Regions from separate parts of the Aquamicrobium sp. YD-1-mutant5 genome, predicted to be linked through region 1. Evidence: riboswitches for the same ligand, from Rfam matches in the RefSeq annotation. Region 1 holds a riboswitch; each other region holds the start of a gene.

What was found. Region 1 has a riboswitch for cobalamin ahead of AC5XE7_RS16500 (CbtB domain-containing protein). Riboswitches for the same ligand answer to the same signal wherever they lie in the genome.
Region 2: another riboswitch for cobalamin. It lies ahead of AC5XE7_RS18820 (ABC transporter substrate-binding protein); the one in region 1 lies ahead of AC5XE7_RS16500 (CbtB domain-containing protein).
Region 3: another riboswitch for cobalamin. It lies ahead of AC5XE7_RS10890 (DUF1852 domain-containing protein); the one in region 1 lies ahead of AC5XE7_RS16500 (CbtB domain-containing protein).
Region 4: another riboswitch for cobalamin. It lies ahead of AC5XE7_RS13245 (ribonucleoside-diphosphate reductase subunit alpha); the one in region 1 lies ahead of AC5XE7_RS16500 (CbtB domain-containing protein).

The regions. Positions count from the first base shown of each region.
Region 1 is NZ_JCAKKP010000013.1:126,976-131,183, reverse strand. Features, by position in the region: gene AC5XE7_RS16510 (pyridoxal phosphate-dependent aminotransferase) at 1-845, shown strand, start outside; gene AC5XE7_RS16505 (histidine phosphatase family protein) at 856-1,407, opposite strand; adenosylcobalamin (AdoCbl) riboswitch at 1,477-1,558, shown strand; gene AC5XE7_RS16500 (CbtB domain-containing protein) at 1,606-1,815, shown strand; gene AC5XE7_RS16495 (CbtA family protein) at 1,828-2,562, shown strand; gene AC5XE7_RS16490 (hypothetical protein) at 2,566-3,198, shown strand; gene AC5XE7_RS16485 (TetR/AcrR family transcriptional regulator) at 3,294-3,935, shown strand; gene AC5XE7_RS16480 (isovaleryl-CoA dehydrogenase) at 3,904-4,208, shown strand, end outside.
Region 2 is NZ_JCAKKP010000020.1:40,581-44,788, forward strand. Features, by position in the region: gene AC5XE7_RS18810 (ABC transporter ATP-binding protein) at 1-64, opposite strand, end outside; gene AC5XE7_RS18815 (FecCD family ABC transporter permease) at 61-1,116, opposite strand; gene AC5XE7_RS18820 (ABC transporter substrate-binding protein) at 1,113-2,129, opposite strand; cobalamin riboswitch at 2,283-2,486, opposite strand; gene AC5XE7_RS18825 (TonB-dependent receptor domain-containing protein) at 2,772-4,208, opposite strand, start outside.
Region 3 is NZ_JCAKKP010000005.1:198,346-202,553, reverse strand. Features, by position in the region: gene AC5XE7_RS10905 (hypothetical protein) at 1-502, shown strand, start outside; gene AC5XE7_RS10900 (HP1242/YdcH family protein) at 778-1,011, shown strand; gene AC5XE7_RS10895 (outer membrane protein) at 1,279-2,025, shown strand; cobalamin riboswitch at 2,275-2,489, shown strand; gene AC5XE7_RS10890 (DUF1852 domain-containing protein) at 2,588-3,637, shown strand; gene AC5XE7_RS10885 (methionine synthase) at 3,665-4,208, shown strand, end outside.
Region 4 is NZ_JCAKKP010000008.1:114,961-119,168, reverse strand. Features, by position in the region: gene AC5XE7_RS13245 (ribonucleoside-diphosphate reductase subunit alpha) at 1-2,498, opposite strand, end outside; cobalamin riboswitch at 2,602-2,820, opposite strand; gene AC5XE7_RS13240 (glutamine synthetase family protein) at 3,060-4,208, opposite strand, start outside.

The sequences.
Region 1 (4,208 bases):
TCGGGGAAGGCATAGACGGGCTGCTGGGGCTGATCGCGCGCATGTATGTGGGCGCGGGCGAACCGGTGGTGACGTCGCTTGGCGCCTATCCCACGTTCAATTTCCATATTGCCAGCGTCGGCGGCAGGCTGGTGCCGGTGCCATACAAGAATGACCGCGAAGATCTTGACGGGTTGCTGGAAGCGGTGCGACGGGAAAACTCCCGGCTGGTCTATCTCTCCAATCCTGACAATCCGATGGGAAGCTGGTGGGATGCCGACGAGATCAGCCGCTTCGTCGAAGCCCTGCCCGAGACCACCATGTTCATTCTCGACGAGGCCTATTGCGAGCTGGCGCCAGCTTCCGCCTTGCCGGCAATCGATGTTTCGCGCCCCAACGTGGTACGCATGCGCACCTTCTCCAAGGCTTACGGGCTTGCCGGCATTCGCTGCGGATATGCCATCGGAGAAGAGACGGTTATCGCCGCCTTCGAGAAGATCCGGAATCACTATGGCGTCAGCCGCATGGCGCAGATCGCGGGCGAGGCCGCGATCAAGGATCAGGCATGGCTGGCAGAGGTGGTGCGCAAGGTGGAAGCCGGACGGCAGCGCATCGCCGCGATCGCTGCGGAAAACGGGCTCGACACCCTGCCCTCCGCCACCAATTTCGTGGCCGTGGACTGCGGCACGGACGGCCCTTTTGCTCTGAAGGTGCTCCAGAACCTGCTGGCGCGCGGGGTGTTCATCCGCAAGCCGATGGTGGCCGGGCTGGATCGCTGTGTCCGCATCAGCGTCGGGCTCGACCACGAGCTCGATATTCTGGCCGAGGAACTGCCGAAAGCACTGGCCGCTGCTCGCGCAGGATAGGCTTGCCGTTTCATCCGGAGACTATACGCAGAGCCCAGCGACGGCCATCGCTGGTGAAATGTGTCAGGCTGAGAGGCTGAACATCTACTGCCCGGAAAGCCTGCGATGGCGCGCCAAGCACTTCGCAGACGGCAGCACGAATGACTGCGGGGTGCGTGATCGCAAGCGTATGCCCCGAAAGGCCGAGGTTTTCCTTCAGCAAAGCCGCGATACGCCGGCGCAGATCGTTCAGCGTTTCGCCGCCGTGCGGTGCCACATCGGGGTCGGACATCCATGTCGCAAGTTCCGCCGGATCGAGTTCAGCAAGCCTGCGGCCAGCCCAGAAGCCAAAATTCTGATCGGCCAGAGCCGCGACAGGCTCCCCCATCAGGCCCAGAGCATTCGCCGTTTCCAGCACCCTGAACTCCGGCCCGTGCCAGACGCGGTCCGCACCCGGGATTTGAGTGGCCAGCCTTTGCGCCTGAGAGAGCGATTTCTGTTCCAGCGGCTCATCGCGATGAAAGGCATTGCGGCGCAAAGCTGCGGTCGCGCCACAACAAATCAGGGTCAGGCGTCCTGTCATATTCTCTCGCGTCTCCCCTTCAGTTCAATTGACAGCCATACAGGACGGCGGGTAATTTCGGCAAAGGTTACGGATCCGGAAGCTGGTGAAAATCCAGCACGGTCGCGCCACTGTGACCGGCAGGGGTGCCGGAAGTCAGACCTTGGTTCGTCTCCCCAGCTTGCATGAACGGGACGCAGGATCCCAGGGAGAAGCACGATGTCCGACATTACTTTTGCACCAGAAGTGCGGCCGGTTCCGATTCCGGTTCGCGAAATCATGCCATGGGCTATTTTCGGCGGCCTGCTCATGATTCTGGGCATCTATTTCATCGGCGCAGAAGAAGGGGCAACGACCCTGTTCTCAAGCCTGAGCACGCATGAATTCGTTCATGACGCGCGTCACCTCCTCGGCTTCCCCTGCCACTGAAAGAACAGCGCCATGGTTGGAAATCTTCTGCTTCGCGGGATGCTGATCGGCGTCCTCGCTGGTCTGTTCGCATTCGGTTTTGCCCGCGTGTTCGGCGAACCACACATTGACACTGCCATCGCTTATGAAGAAGCGGCGGCCGCAGCCTCCGGCGAACCGGCCGAGGAAGAGGAAGAACTGGTCAGCCGCGAAACCCAGGCCGGACTTGGCCTGCTGACCGGGTCGGTCGTCTACGGTGCCGCCATCGGCGGGCTGTTCGCGCTGGTCTTCGCCTTCGTCTACGGGCGTGTCGTCACGCTCACGCCCCGCGCCACCGCCGGTCTGCTGGCGATCGCCGCCTTCATCGCCGTGGTGATTGCTCCGGCCATGAAATATCCGGCGACACCGCCGGCCGTCGGCAATCCCGAAACGATCGGCGAGCGCACCGAGTTGTTCTTCGTCATGCTGATCGTGTCGATCATCGCGGCCGTAGTTGCCGTTGCGCTGGCGCGGCGGCTGTGGAGCCAGCTGGGCGGCTGGAATGCCGGCATCGTCGGCGGACTCGCCTTCCTCGTCATCATCGCCATCGCCCAATATGCGCTGCCGACGGTGAACGAGATTCCAGAAGGCTATTCGGCCGATCTGATCTGGCATTTCCGCACCTCCTCGCTCGGCATGCATGCGGTGCTGTGGACGGTGATCGGGCTCGGCTTCGGCGCGGTTGCCGAGCGTGCGCTGGCGACCCGCCAGCGCAGCCGGACGGCCTGAGAAATGCAGGCGCGGCACGCCCCTCCTCTGGCGCGTGCCGCGCTTGTTCTTGCCCTTGCAGCGACGGGTTTTGCCACCGACGAGGCCGAAGCGCACCGACGCTTCAACCCGGAAGAAATCAAGGGCATCCCGATCGCCAGCCTGTCGCACGGGCAGATGGCGGTGATCGCCGACTATCGCAGCGACATCATGAAACTGGCCGCGCAGGAGCGGCAGGTGGACGACACCTTCGTGCGCCTGCTGAACTACGGCAACATCCAGTACACCTATTGCCTGTGGGGGCTGGTTCCCGGCACGCTGGCCGACGAGGAAAGCCCCTTCAACGAATGCGCCCACGCCTATCTGTCGGCCGCGCGCGAGCTGCTTTCCCACATGCGTGAAACATCGGCCAACAAACCAGCCGTGGAAGATCTCGTATCGCGCATCGACGCAGACATGGTACGCAAGGAATCCTCCTTCGTGCTGTGCCAATACAGCGCCGACACCTTCGATACGGCAAGCGTGGTTCGCCCCGTATGGAGCGACATTCCGAAACATCTCCCGAGTCTCGCCGCCTTTTCCGGACTGGGGCTGGCCTTTGCCGCGGCAGGAATGGTGCTCGGCAAGGGACGCGCGCGGCCTGACAACCGCGACTGAGTTCACAATCGACCTGCTATCCCCTGCCATTCAATATCTCGCCCACCTCTTGAATTAATTGAACGTACGTTTTATTAAGAGGATGGAGGAACCCGATGGCACGCACCGCAGGATCGGATGGCGAGAGAACGGAAGCGGCGATCCGCGAGGCCGCCGTCGATCTGATCGCGCGCCACGGCTACGAGGCCGTGTCCATGCGCCAGCTTGCGGCGCGGGTCGGCGTTCAGGCGGCGGCGCTCTACCGCTACTTTCCCACCAAGGAAGACCTGCTGTTCACCCTGATGCGCGAGCACATGGAGGCATTGCTCGGCGCATGGAGCGAGGCTCGGCCTGCCGCCACGGACGCCACCACGCGCCTTGCCGCCTTCGTGGCGAACCACATCGCCTTTCATATCGAGCGGCGCTCGCAGACCCATATTTCAAACATGGAGCTGCGCAGCCTCTCACCCGAACGGCTGACCTTCATCCTGCGGCTGCGCACCTCCTACGAAAAGGAACTGCGCGCCATCCTGCGCGACGGCACGGAAGCCGGCGTCTTCGATCTGGACGACATCGGGCTCGCCGCCATGGCGGTTATCCAGATGATCACCGGCGTCATCGTCTGGTTCCGGCCGGATGAGCGGCTTTCGGTGGAAGGGGTGACGCAGACCTATCTTTCCATGACAATGCGCCTTGTCGGGGCGACCACGAACCGGGAGACACAGCATGTACACGCAGGCACTCGACTTCGGGCTTGACGAAGACGTCGCGGCACTTCGCGACCTCGTTCACCGCTTCGCACAGGAAAAGGTCGCGCCGCTGGCGGCGGAGATCGACCGCAGCAACGAATTCCCGGCCCATCTGTGGGGAGAAATGGGCGCGCTCGGCCTGCTTGGCATGACCGCCAACCCGGCCTTCGGCGGCACCGGCATGGGCTATCTGGCCCATGTGGTGGCGATGGAGGAGCTTTCCCGCGCCTCTGCCTCGGTCGCTCTCTCCTACGGCGCGCATTCGAACCTGTGCGTGAACCA
Region 2 (4,208 bases), on a different contig from region 1:
CCACGCCCTGCACGATCCGGAGACGGCGCACGCTCCAGCCGAGATTGCTTGCTTCAAGGATCATGGCCGGCGGCGTCCCCTGAGCAGGATCAGGGCGAAGGCCGGCGCGCCGACCAAAGCCGTGATGACGCCGATCGGCAGCACCTGACCGGGGATCATGGTGCGCGAAAGCACGTCAGCCGCGATGAGGAAGGCAGCGCCCGTCAGCGCCGTCGCCGGCACCAGACGCCCATGGCGTACGCCGACCACGAAACGCGCCGCATGCGGGATGACCAGCCCGACGAAGCCGATGGAGCCGACGATGGAAACCATGACGGCAGTGACCAGCGCGGTCAACCCGATCAGCACGACCTGCACCCTGCGCACGGCAATACCCAGCGAGGCTGCGGAGTCGGCGCCGAAGGCGAAGGCATCGAGCGCGCGCGCATGCCAGACGCAGGCAATCAGCCCGGTCAGGGCGATGGGTACGGCCAGCGTCACATCCGGCCAGCGCACGCCGCTCAGATTGCCGAGCAGCCAGAACATGATGCCGCGCGCCTGCTCGGCATTGGCCGACTTGGTGATGATGAAGGAGGTCAACGCGTTGAAGAGTTGCGAGCCGGCGATGCCCGCCAGAATGATCTGTCCTGTGCCGCGCGTGGAAACGCCGCCGCCCGCCGCCCGTGCCAGAAGGGCAACCAGCAGGAAGGCGGTGACCGCGCCGGCGAAGGCGCCGAGCGACATGGAGACCGCTCCGCCGCCGATACCGGCAATCGTCACCGTCACCGCACCCGTCGAGGCACCGGCGGAGATGCCGAGCAGATAGGGGTCGGCCAGCGCATTGCGCAGCAGCGATTGCAGCACGAGGCCGGACAGCGCCAGCCCCGCGCCGCAGGATGCGGCCACCAGCGCGCGCGGCAGGCGATAGTTCCAGATGATGCCCATATCGATCGGATCGAGCGGATAGGCAGCACCCAGAACCTTGTTGGCCAGCGTCTGCACCACGATGGAGAGCGGAATGGGCGTCTCACCGATGCAGGTGCCGGCAAAGACCGTCCCCGCCATGGCGACGAGCCCCGCAGGCCAGCGCCACCACAGGCGCGCTACGGAATGCCGGCCTGCGGTGGCAATGGTCACCTGGCGATGCCCTGTTCGACCAGCGCGTCCGCCAGCACCTCGATGCCGGAAACCGTGCGCATGGTGGCGTCCATGGCATGGGCATCCATCACCACGATGCGGTTGTTCTTCACCGCGTCCATCTGGCTGGCGACCGGATCGCTCTTCAGAAATTCGAGCTTCTTCTCGAAGTCGTCGGCAGGGAAGCGGCGGCGATCCATTTTGGCGATCACGATCAGCGTCGGGTTGGCCCTGGCGATGGTTTCCCAGCCTACGACCGGCCATTCCTCATCCGATTCCACGATGTTGCGGATGCCGAGCTTGTCGAGCATGTAAGCCGGCCCGCCCTTGCGACCGGCGACATAGGGATCGATGTTCATGTCGGCGCTGGAGAACCAGAACACGGCCGACACGTCCTTGAGATCGAGCGCTTTTGCGCGCTCGACCGCATCCTGCTCGCGCTTGACCAGATCGGCGACGACTTCCTCGCCCTTGTCCTGCACGTCAAAGATTTCGGCAAGTTCGCGCACGCCCTGATGGATGGTTTCGGTCGAGAAGGCGGCGCTGCGGGTGCCGTCGACGCCGACCGAGTTGTCCTTGGCCACGCAATCGGCAGGCATAACATAGGTCGGGATGCCGACCTCGTGGAACTGCTCGCGGGTGGCGACGATGCCTTCCGGCCCGACATGCCAGATGAACTGGATGGCAACGAGGCCGGGCTTCTTCGCCACGACGCTTTCGAAGCTCGGATCGTTGTCGGCGAGGCGCTCCACCTTGTCGTTGATCGTCTTGTACTCCGGCAGAACGTCGGTGAACCAGACGGAGGTGCCGGTCACCTTGTCGCCAAGGCCAAGCGCATAGAGCGCCTCGGTGGCGGCCTGTCCGACGGTTACGCTCGTGGCAGGAGCCTTGTCGAAAGTGATCGTCTCACCGCAGTTTTCCAGCGTGAGCGGGTATCTGGTGGGTTCAGCGGACGCATAGGCGGTGAGCAGCGCAAGGCTGGCGGCGGCAAGTGCCAGACGCGGGAAGGTCATGACGCGAAGTTCTCCGATCGGTTTGCGGCAGGGACCGAAGGCTTCGGGTCGGGACGACAATGGAAAGCCGCGCACCCCGAAGGATACGCAATAGAGCCCGTACAGGCAGGGACGGCTTCATCGACAACCTCTCCCGGGCACCCCGCCCGGCACATTCAGTTCCAGTTGTCGGCAGGTCTCCTGACTGACGGGTCACCGTCCTTTCCCCACCTTCCCGGGCCCGGGGCCCAGTGGCATTTCGGGGAGAGGACTCTACCGCCTACAGTTGCGGGGGCAGTTTCGTTTCACAGGCCTTTTTGAAGCCTGCGGCGAATTCCCTCTTCGTTCCTTGCGGAAACCGACACCTGCTCGTATCTCATGTGCGTCAGGCTTTTCAAGCAATTCGTCGCGCCTTCCCAGAGCCTTTCACGGCCCCTGTTGGGGTAAAATCACAGCTTGCAAGCCCGATCCTGCCTTGACCGATGATGGTGCTGAAAGAGCTGCCGGATGCAGTTGTGGCAGGGAACGAGGCTCTGATGCTCGCGGCCTGTGCGAGCGCCCTGCTGATCTTGCCGCGGGTGGCACGTCCGGCACGGAGACGCCCGATTTGGGCGCCTCCCGCTGCGGTGAAGCCTTCAGGTGTTGTCTCGTGATCTGCTGATCTCAGAACCGGTAGTTCAGACCGACCTTGATCATGTGGAAATCGAGGGCGTTTGAGGCATTGCGGCCGTTCACGGTACTTGAACTGCCCGGATGGTTGGTCGTCGTCGTCTCATAGATGGGCTTTTCATAGGGCGTGCAGAAGCTAGGATCCATGTCGCACAACCACGCCATGCTGGGGTCCTGCGAAGGGTCGACCGTTTCATAGCCGACGACGGTGGTTGTCGAGGTCGTATAATCCTTGCCTGTGCCCGCGCGGGCATTTCTGAACCTGAAATCCTTCTTGCCGAAGCGGCTGTAGGTATAGTCGGCCTTGATCGACCAGTTGTCGTTCAGCGCATATTCGAGGCCGCCACCAATGGTGAAGCCGGCGCGGGTGGCGGCGGCCTTCTCGACGGAGAAAACGGCCGTTTGCGTACCGTTGGGGAGGGTTTCATCGGCCTGGTCGGAAATGTACTGATCGCGCCATTGTGTTTCGCGCGCGAGCGCCAATCCACCCGTGGCATAGGCCATGAAGCGATTGCTGAAAGCGTAGCCGATCTTCGGGCGCAGGCTGGCCATCCAGTCGACGTCGTAGCTCGTATAAGCATCGGCATGCCCCTTGGCCGCCAGCACGGGGTCGGTGGACAGAACCTTCTTCGAGCCGGTGATGTTGTAGGTCTTGCTCCAGTCTCCCTCCAGACCGAGCACCACGCCATTGTCGAGCTGCCAGTTGTAGCCGGCCTGTACGCCGAACATGGCGCCGTTGAGCTTGAGGTCCGCCGATTCACGCGCGGCGATGGTGCTGTCGGAACCGTCGAGCGTCGTCGTGGAGCCCCATGTGCGCCCAAACGCGCCACCGGCATGTACACCGGCATAGAGGCCGCTCCAGTTGATGGCGGCAGCTTCGCCACCGCGCGCCGCGCCGTGGCCGCCCGCCAGCCCGGCAAGCGGATTGCTGAATGGCTGGAAACTCTGCTCGCCACCGAACGATCCCGTCAGGCTCGCATAGAAAGTCCGTCCCGGTCCCGGCTGCGTGACAAGACCGAGCGGATCGACATAGAAGCGGTCGAACAGGTTCTCCACGCGCACCGCGGCGGTCAGGTCCTCGGTGATCTTGTATTCGGCGAAGACATCGACAAGCGTGTAAGGCTTCCAGTCGACAAGGGAGATGAACTCGCTGGCGCCCTGCGCGGTCACGTCGCCATGGCCAATGGCGCGCGGCCCGACATGGGAAATGCGCCCGCCGACCGTGAGCTGGTCCTCCAGCAGCTTCTGCGACAGCGTCAGGTCGACGGTGTATTCGGGCTGCACATGGTTTGTCGCATAGTCGCCATAGAGCGACTTGTTCTCGCAGGTGCCGGCCGTGCGGCAATATTCGACGTTGAGGAAATAGTTGGCCGAGAGATCGGCCGTGAAGCCGCCGATCTCGTAGCGGCCGGAAAGCTCGATGCCGGAGAA
Region 3 (4,208 bases), on a different contig from region 1:
ATTCGCGGCTGCGGCATTCTGGTGGTATCGGCTCAAATATATGAGCGACGCCGCCAATGAGGTGGCGGATGCCGTCGGCAAGGTGCGCGGCAACATGCGGCGCAACAAGCTGCGCAAGAAGGCCGCCATCGCACCGGTCGCAGTCATCGATCACCCTGTTACGGCTGCCGCCACCGTGGTGATGGCGATAGCGGCGGAAGACCGGCCGGTGACCGATATCATCGAGACACGCGTGCGCGAGCAGATCGCCCTGATAGCGGGAAGCGACAAGCAACTCGACGAAGCCATCGCCTATGCGAAATGGGCCAGCGATCAGGTTGCCGACGTGCCGACCGTCATCGACAAGACGGCCGAATTCCTGAAGCCTCTTCTCGACGAGACCGAGAAAGAGCAGTTGCTCTCGATGGTTTTTGCCGCGACGCGTGAAGCCGAGCGCCATGCCATGTTCAGGGAGCGGACCGGGCGTCTGCGCCGCAAGCTGGGGCTCGAAACCGTTCACTGACACGGCTCAATCGCAAAATCTTGTGCCGCCTCGTCAGCAGTCGCCCAATCCTGCGGGCTGGTGCTGCGGCGAAGACGGCGTTTTTTTGAAATCACCGACAGGCAAGGCAAACTCTCAACCCGGAATTCTGCATGCGCCATTGGGGGGCCTGCCCCGCACGGCGAAGGCTGTGACCTGCGATACGATGTTCCGCTGGGTCAGCCATTTGTTTGACATTGATCAACCGGGCCGACGCCCTACCTTCTATGTTTGGGAAGCAAACCACAGGAGGCGACATGTCAAACACCCCGCATACCCTTGGCGAAGAATTCCCCGGCAAGCTGGATGCAATCCATGCTCTCAAGGCACAGGATCCGGAGTTCGCCCGTGTCCTCGAAGAGTATGACGACGTCAACGATCAGATACACAGGTCCGAGACGCGTATCGATACGATCAGCGACGATGCCGAAACGGAACTGCGCCGCCGCCGCCTTGCTCTCAAGGACAAAATTGCCTCCGCGCTGAGCTGATAGTAAATCAGCGCAGGTTATGCCCGGTGGGGCGGTGAATTAAGCATAATCTTTACCTATGGTAAGATTATATCCGGTGCCACTCAGAAACTTTTTCCTCTGAGTGGCTTCACTTCGTTTTGTGTATGTTTAATTTATTGTTAACTATTCAAATATCTGTATTTTATGGACTTTTGATCTTCATAACGAAATGTGTCTTTTATGTTACAGACATTTTACGATGACGATCGTAAGTTAATTTCACGATTTCAACTAAGAGGTTTTGTCATGAGAAAAGTTCTCTCTCTTGCTGCTGTTTCTGTCATTCTTGCTTCGGGTGGCGCTTATGCTGCTGATGCGATTGTTTACAGTGAGCCTGCTCCGGTGGCTCCGGCTTCCTTCTATAGCTGGACCGGCGGTTATGTCGGCTTCAACCTTGGCTATGGCGGCGGCAAGGCAAAGCATCCGTTCAGCGTCACCGACACGACGGGTACACTGGCCAGCGGTTCGCTGAATATGAACTCCAGCGGTTTCCTTGGCGGCGTTCAGGCGGGCTGGAACTTCCAGGCTGATCAGATCGTCTATGGTGTCGAAGCTGATTTCCAGGGTGGAAACGTCAAGGGCGAAACCAATATCTCCGTCAATGTGCCTGGCGCTGGCGCTCTTGATGCTGCCATCGGCACGAAACTGAACTGGTACGGCACGGTTCGCGCCCGCCTCGGTTATACGGCGACCGACCGCTTCCTCGTCTACGCCACGGGTGGTCTCGCCTATGGCGAAACCAAGAGCTATGCCAAGGGCAATCTGGGCGGTACCGCCTTCAATGAAAGCGTGAAGAAGACGAAGACCGGCTGGACTGTCGGTGCGGGTGCGGAATATGCCGTGACCGACAACTGGACCGTGAAGTCGGAATATCTCTACACCGATCTCGGCAAGGCGAATGTGTTCTCGGACACCGTCGGTGGCGCTGATGTCAACATTGACCGGAAGTTCAACTTCCATACGGTCCGGGTTGGCTTCAACTACAAGTTCTGATCTGGTTTCTCTCTGGAGCGTTTCCAGGAAAAGTGGAAACACTTTTCCGGTTCGGAAATGCGACAAACCAAAGACTTAGAGCCGTTCAATGACTCCGTGAAACACTGAACGGCTCTGAAATCGAAGCCCCGGCAATCAGCCGGGGCTTTTTTTGTTCAGATGCCGGCATCGAAGAACCGGATATTGGTATTTGCGACTTAAAGATATAAGCATTCCTTTATGTCCTATTGACTTCGGACTGGAATTGCAGGAAGGTGCGCGTGCCTAGGTTCTCCGGTCGTTGCGCGCAACGCGCCGGGGCTAAGAGGGAAGCCGGTGCCTCGTCTTTTCGGGAAAGCCGGAGCTGCCCCCGCAACTGTAAGCGGCGAGTTGATGTCCAGCATGTCACTGGGGTGAAACCCTGGGAAGACGGACAGCAGCGCTGACCCGTGAGCCAGGAGACCTGCCTTGGCGAAATAACGTCCACGGGCGGGGTGTCCCGGTGTGCCGTAGCGGAGACCGCGTCGCGGCCGATCCTGCTATGTGTCCGCTGACCCATGCCCCCAACTTATTGGGGTAAGTCATGTCTCAAACCGCAATTTCCGATGCCTCCCCGGGGGCGCCGTCGGTCGCTCGCCGACCGGTCGCGAGGAATCACGATTTCACGTTTCGCCTCAAGAGCCTTCGTTTCGATGAGGATTATCGTCCCGCGGACAGCACGCGTATCACGACCAATTTCGCCAATCTGGCCCGGGGCGAGAACCGTCAGGAAAACCTGCGCAATGCCCTGAGGATGATTGACAACAGGTTCAACGCACTGGCGCATTGGGACAACCCCAAAGCCGATCGTTATTCTGTCGAGCTTGAGATCATTTCGGCTGAGATGACCATTGGCGATGAAGGCGACAGCGATGCCTTCCCGCTCATTGAAATATTGAAAACGATTATCGTTGATCACAAGACCAATGAGCGCATCGAGGGCATTGTAGGGAATAATTTTTCCTCTTACGTGCGGGACTATGACTTCAGCGTGCTCCTGCCGGCGCATAACAAGGATCGGGCTGAATTCAGCATCCCCGATGATTTCGGTGACCTTCATGGAAAATTGTTCAGGTGCTTCCTGAACTCAAACGCCTATAAAGAGCATTTCAACAAGCCTCCGGTCATTTGCCTGAGCGCGTCAAGCAGCAAGACATACCGCCGGACAGAAAACCATCATCCTGTATTGGGCGTTGAGTACCAGCAGGGCGAGCTATCTTCGACCGATCTGTATTTCAAAAAGATGGGGTTGAAGGTTCGCTATTTCATGCCTCCGAACAGCGTTGCGCCGTTGGCCTTCTATTTTGTCGGAGACTTGCTGGGTGACTACACCAATCTGGAGCTGATCAGCACCATCAGCACGATGGAGACTTTCCAGAAGATCTATCGGCCCGAGATCTACAATGCCAATTCTGCTGCTGCGGCACACTATCAGCCAAGCCTGAAGCATCAGGACTATTCGCTGACCCGAATTGTCTATGATCGCGAAGAACGCAGCCGGCTGGCCATCGAGCAGGGAAAATTTGCCGAAGAGCACTTCATCAAACCATACAGGGCCATTCTTCAACAGTGGTCCGCCAGCTACGCTCTTTGATTGAACGGAAACAAAAGGTTATCTGTCTTGAAAACGCTCTTGCCTACATCAACAGCCGGCAGCCTGCCAAAACCCTCCTGGCTTGCAGAACCTGAGAAGCTCTGGTCGCCATGGAAGCTGCAGGACGAGGAACTGGCCGAGGGCAAACGGGACGCTCTGCGCCTATCTCTGGACGATCAACGGCAGGCGGGTATCGACATCGTCAGCGACGGCGAGCAAACGCGCCAGCATTTTGTCACGACGTTTATCGAAAACCTCAACGGTGTCGATTTCGAGAAGCGTGAGACGGTCCGAATTCGCAATCGCTATGATGCGAGCGTGCCGACGGTCGTCGGCGCTGTTTCCCGCCAGAAGCCGGTTTTTGTCGAAGATGCCAAATTCCTGCGTCAGCAGACCACGCAGCCCATCAAATGGGCTCTGCCCGGTCCGATGACCATGATCGATACGCTCTATGATGCCCACTATAAAAGTCGTGAGAAACTGGCCTGGGAGTTCGCCAAAGCCCTCAATGAGGAAGCCAGGGAACTGGAGGCTGCCGGCGTCGACATCATCCAGTTCGACGAGCCCGCAT
Region 4 (4,208 bases), on a different contig from region 1:
CCCACCGATCCGTCGAAATACTTCATATCGGAGACCATCACCTCGTCCCACAGGCCACGCGCCTTGAGGTCATGGACGAGCTGTGCGTTCACCACGGTGAAGTCGCCCGACATGTTCGATTTGACGAACAGGTTCTGGTAGGCGGGCTCGATCGACTGCGCCACGCCGCAGATGTTGGAGATGGTCGCCGTCGGTGCGATTGCCATGGTGTTGGAGTTGCGCATGCCGGTTTCCTTCACCCGCTCGCGCAGGCTCGCCCAGTCGAGGGTGAAGGTGGAGTCCATGTCCACGCCGGGGCGCGCTTCTTCCAGCAACCTGATGGAGTCGATCGGCAGGATGCCCTTCGACCACAGCGAGCCCTCGAAGCTCGGATAGCGGCCGCGCTCGGCGGCGAGATCCACCGAAGCGGAGATCGCGTGGTAGCTGATCGCTTCCATCGAGCGGTCGGCGAATTCGACAGCCCCTTCCGAAGCATAAGGAATGCGCATCGCCTGCAGCGCGTCCTGGAAGCCCATCAGGCCAAGGCCGACGGGGCGGTGGCGCAGGTTCGAGGCGCGCGCTTCGGGGATGGTGTAGAAGTTGATGTCGATGACGTTGTCGAGCATGCGCATCGCCGTGCCCACGGTCCGGGCGAGGCGGTCGAGGTCGAGACCCTGCTCGGACACGTGATTGGCAAGGTTGATCGAACCCAGATTGCACACAGCAACCTCGTCCTTCGACGTGTTGAGGGTAATTTCCGTGCACAGGTTGGAGGAGTGCACCACACCGACATGGCCCTGCGGCGAACGGATGTTGCACGGATCCTTGAACGTGACCCACGGATGCCCGGTCTCGAACAGCATGGTCAGCATCTTGCGCCACAGGTCGAGCGCGCGGATCTTGCGCCAGACGCGCAGTTCGCCGGCCGCGGCCTTGGCCTCATAGGCTTCATAGGCGTTACGGAAGGCTGTGCCGTAAAGGTCGTGCAGGTCGGGAACCTCGTCGGGCGAGAACAGCGTCCACTCGCCGTCGGCCTCGACGCGCTCCATGAACAGGTCCGGCACCCAGTTGGCCGTGTTCATGTCATGGGTGCGGCGGCGGTCGTCGCCGGTGTTCTTGCGCAGGTCGAGGAATTCCTCGATGTCGACATGCCATGTTTCCAGATAGGCGCAGACCGCGCCCTTGCGCTTGCCGCCCTGATTGACGGCGATGGCGGTGTCGTTGGCCACCTTCAGGAACGGCACCACGCCCTGGCTCTCGCCGTTGGTGCCCTTGATGTGGGCGCCGAGGCCACGAACCGGCGTCCAGTCATTGCCTAGGCCGCCGGAATATTTGGCGAGCAGCGCATTGTCCTTCACGCCCTTGAAGATGGCGTCGAGGTCGTCGCCGATGGTGGTCAGGAAGCAGGACGAAAGCTGCGGCCTGAGCGTACCCGAGTTGAACAGGGTCGGCGTCGAGCACATGAAGTCGAAGGACGACAACAGGTTGTAGAATTCGATGGCGCGCGCCTCGCGGTCGATCTCACGGGCGGCGAGGCCCATGGCGACGCGCATGAAGAACGCCTGCGGCAGCTCGAAGCGTTTGCCCTTGGTGTGCAGGAAATAGCGGTCGTAAAGCGTTTGCAGGCCCAGATACTGGAAATGCAGGTCGCGTTCGGCCTTGAGGGCAGCGCCGATGCGCTTGAGGTCGAAGCGCCCGAGTTCGGGATCGATCAGGTCCGCCTCGATGCCGGTGCGGATGAATTCCGGGAAATAGGTGGCATAGCGCTCGGCCATGTCGGCCTGAGTGGCCTGCTCGGAGCGGCCGGTGACGAAGCTCAGCGCTTCGCGGCGAAGCCGGTCGAGCAGCAGGCGGGCGGAAACGAAGCTGTAGTTGGGCTCGGTCTCGACCAGCGTGCGCGCGGCAAGGATCGGCGCCAGCGACAGTTCATCCTCGGTGATGCCGTCATAGAGATTGCGCAGCGCCTCGTTGAGGATCGGCTGCGGGGAGACAGCCTCCAGCCCTTCGCAGGCTTCCTCGACGATGCGGCGGAAACGGCCCTCGTCCAGCGCAACCTTTTCGCCGGTGGCGCGGGTGACGTGGAGCGACGGCGCGGCGGATTCAGGAGCGGCGGCTTTGGCGGCCGCACGTTCGCGGGCGCGCTCTTCGCGATAGAGAACATAGGCGCGCGCGACCTTGTGGTGTTCCGAGCGCATCAGTGCCAGTTCCACCTGATCCTGCACGTCTTCGATATGGAAGGTGCGGCCTTCGCCGATGCGCCGGGTGAGGTTGCCCACGACCTGCTCGGTCAGGTCCTTGACCACGTCGTGCACGCGGCGCGAGCCGGCCGCCACCGAGCCCTCGACAGCCAGGAACGCCTTGGTCAGCGCGACGGTGATCTTGGTCGGATCGAAGGGCGTGACCGATCCGTTGCGGCGGATGATGCGGTAGCCGGGCTCCGTCGGGGTCCGGGCTTCGTTTTCTATGGAAGGTGGAACCGCATCGGTCCCGTTCGTCTGGAGTGCAGTGGTCGCCGGCATCTTATCCCCGTGGCGCTGTGGACGGGGGAGCTGACGGCAACGCATGCCCGATGGCGTGGCTCAGGCCACGTGGGCAAGCGCACCTCCGGGACACCCCGCCCGAGTTTCGTGCAGTATCACGGCAGGTCTCCTGGCTCACGGCTCATCGTCGCTGTCCGGCCTTCCCGGTGCCTGAAACGCACCAGTGACACGAAAAGGGACAACGACTCACCGTTTACAGTTGCGGGGGCAGCGTCGGATTTCCTCGCAAGGGCACCGACTTCCCTCTTAGCCCTCCAGATCCATATTGGCGCTGAAAGGAACCATGATGGCTACATTTAGTATCAGGAGCCGTTCTGGTGTCAACAGGTTGATTTTGAATTTGATGGATGAATTTATCTTATGCCCACAATCCAAAGGCTGCCTGTGCACAACGTCTTCATCGGAAGTTTTTTTGCCAGACCGGGCAAACGGGGCATTCCTGACGCATTTTGATGCCGTCCGGAACTCCCTGCCGGCGAGAAACACGGGTATAACCACAGGAAGATGCGGCGGCGGAAATTGATCCGCCGCCGGCTGGTATCAGATCGCTTCCAGATAGGTCTCGAATTCGAAATTGTTGACCCTCAGGGCGAAGGTCTCCAGTTCCTGCTTTTTGCACGCGACGAGAGAGCCGCGCAGCGCGTCCGGAAATATCTCCGCGACGAGGTTTCCGTTTTCGAAGCTGGCAATCGCCGAGGCCCAGTCGGGCGGCAGCTTGGTCATGTCGCGTTCGTAAACATCGGTTGTCGCCGGTTCCCCGGGGTTCAGCTGCTTCTCGATGCCGATGAGCGCGGCCCCCAATATGGCAGCCAGCACAAGATATGGATTTGCATCGGCCCCGGCCACGCGATGCTCGATGCGGCGCGCTGCATTTGGACCGCCGGGGATGCGGATCGCCACCATGCGGTTCTCATAGCCCCAGGCAACGGCGGTTGGCGCATGCGAGTTCGGACGCAGGCGGCGGAACGAATTGAAGTGCGGGGCAAACACCAGCGTGCTTTCCGCCATGGCGGCGAGTTGCCCGCCCACCGCATGGCGCAATATGTCGGAGCCGCGCGGCGTGCCGTCATCGAAGACGTTGTTGCCGTCTTCGTCGAGCAGGCTGAAATGGACATGAAACCCGCTGCCGGAGCGCTTGCCATAGGGCTTCGCCATGAAGGAGGCGATGAAGCCGTGCTTGCGCGCGATGCCCTTGACTGTGCGCTTGAAGAGTATGGCGTCGTCGGCGGCGCGCAGTGCGTCGGGAACATGGTTGAGGTTGATCTCGAACTGGCCGACCCCGTTCTCGGCAATGGCCGAGTCGACGGGAATGTCCTGCAGGCGGCAGGCCTCGTAGACTTCGTGCAGGAAACCTTCGAAGTCGTCGATCTCATCGATGGAAAGGGCCGCGTCGGAATCGAGCCGGCGGCCGGTGATCGGCGAGACCGGCCCGCGCGGGCGGGCAGGCTTCGGGTCGACCAGATAAAACTCCAGCTCGGTGGCGACGACCGGCGTCAGCTTCAGCGCCTTGTAGCGGTCGAGAATGCGGGCCAGCGCCCGGCGCGGATCACCAAGGAAGGGCGCGCCGCTTTCATCCGACAGCCAGAGCGGAATGAGCGCAGTGGGATGGGCGGTCCAGTCCATCGGCAGGATGCCGCGACCGGTCCACTGGCAGATGCCATCGGCGTCACCGGTCGAGAAGACCAGCTT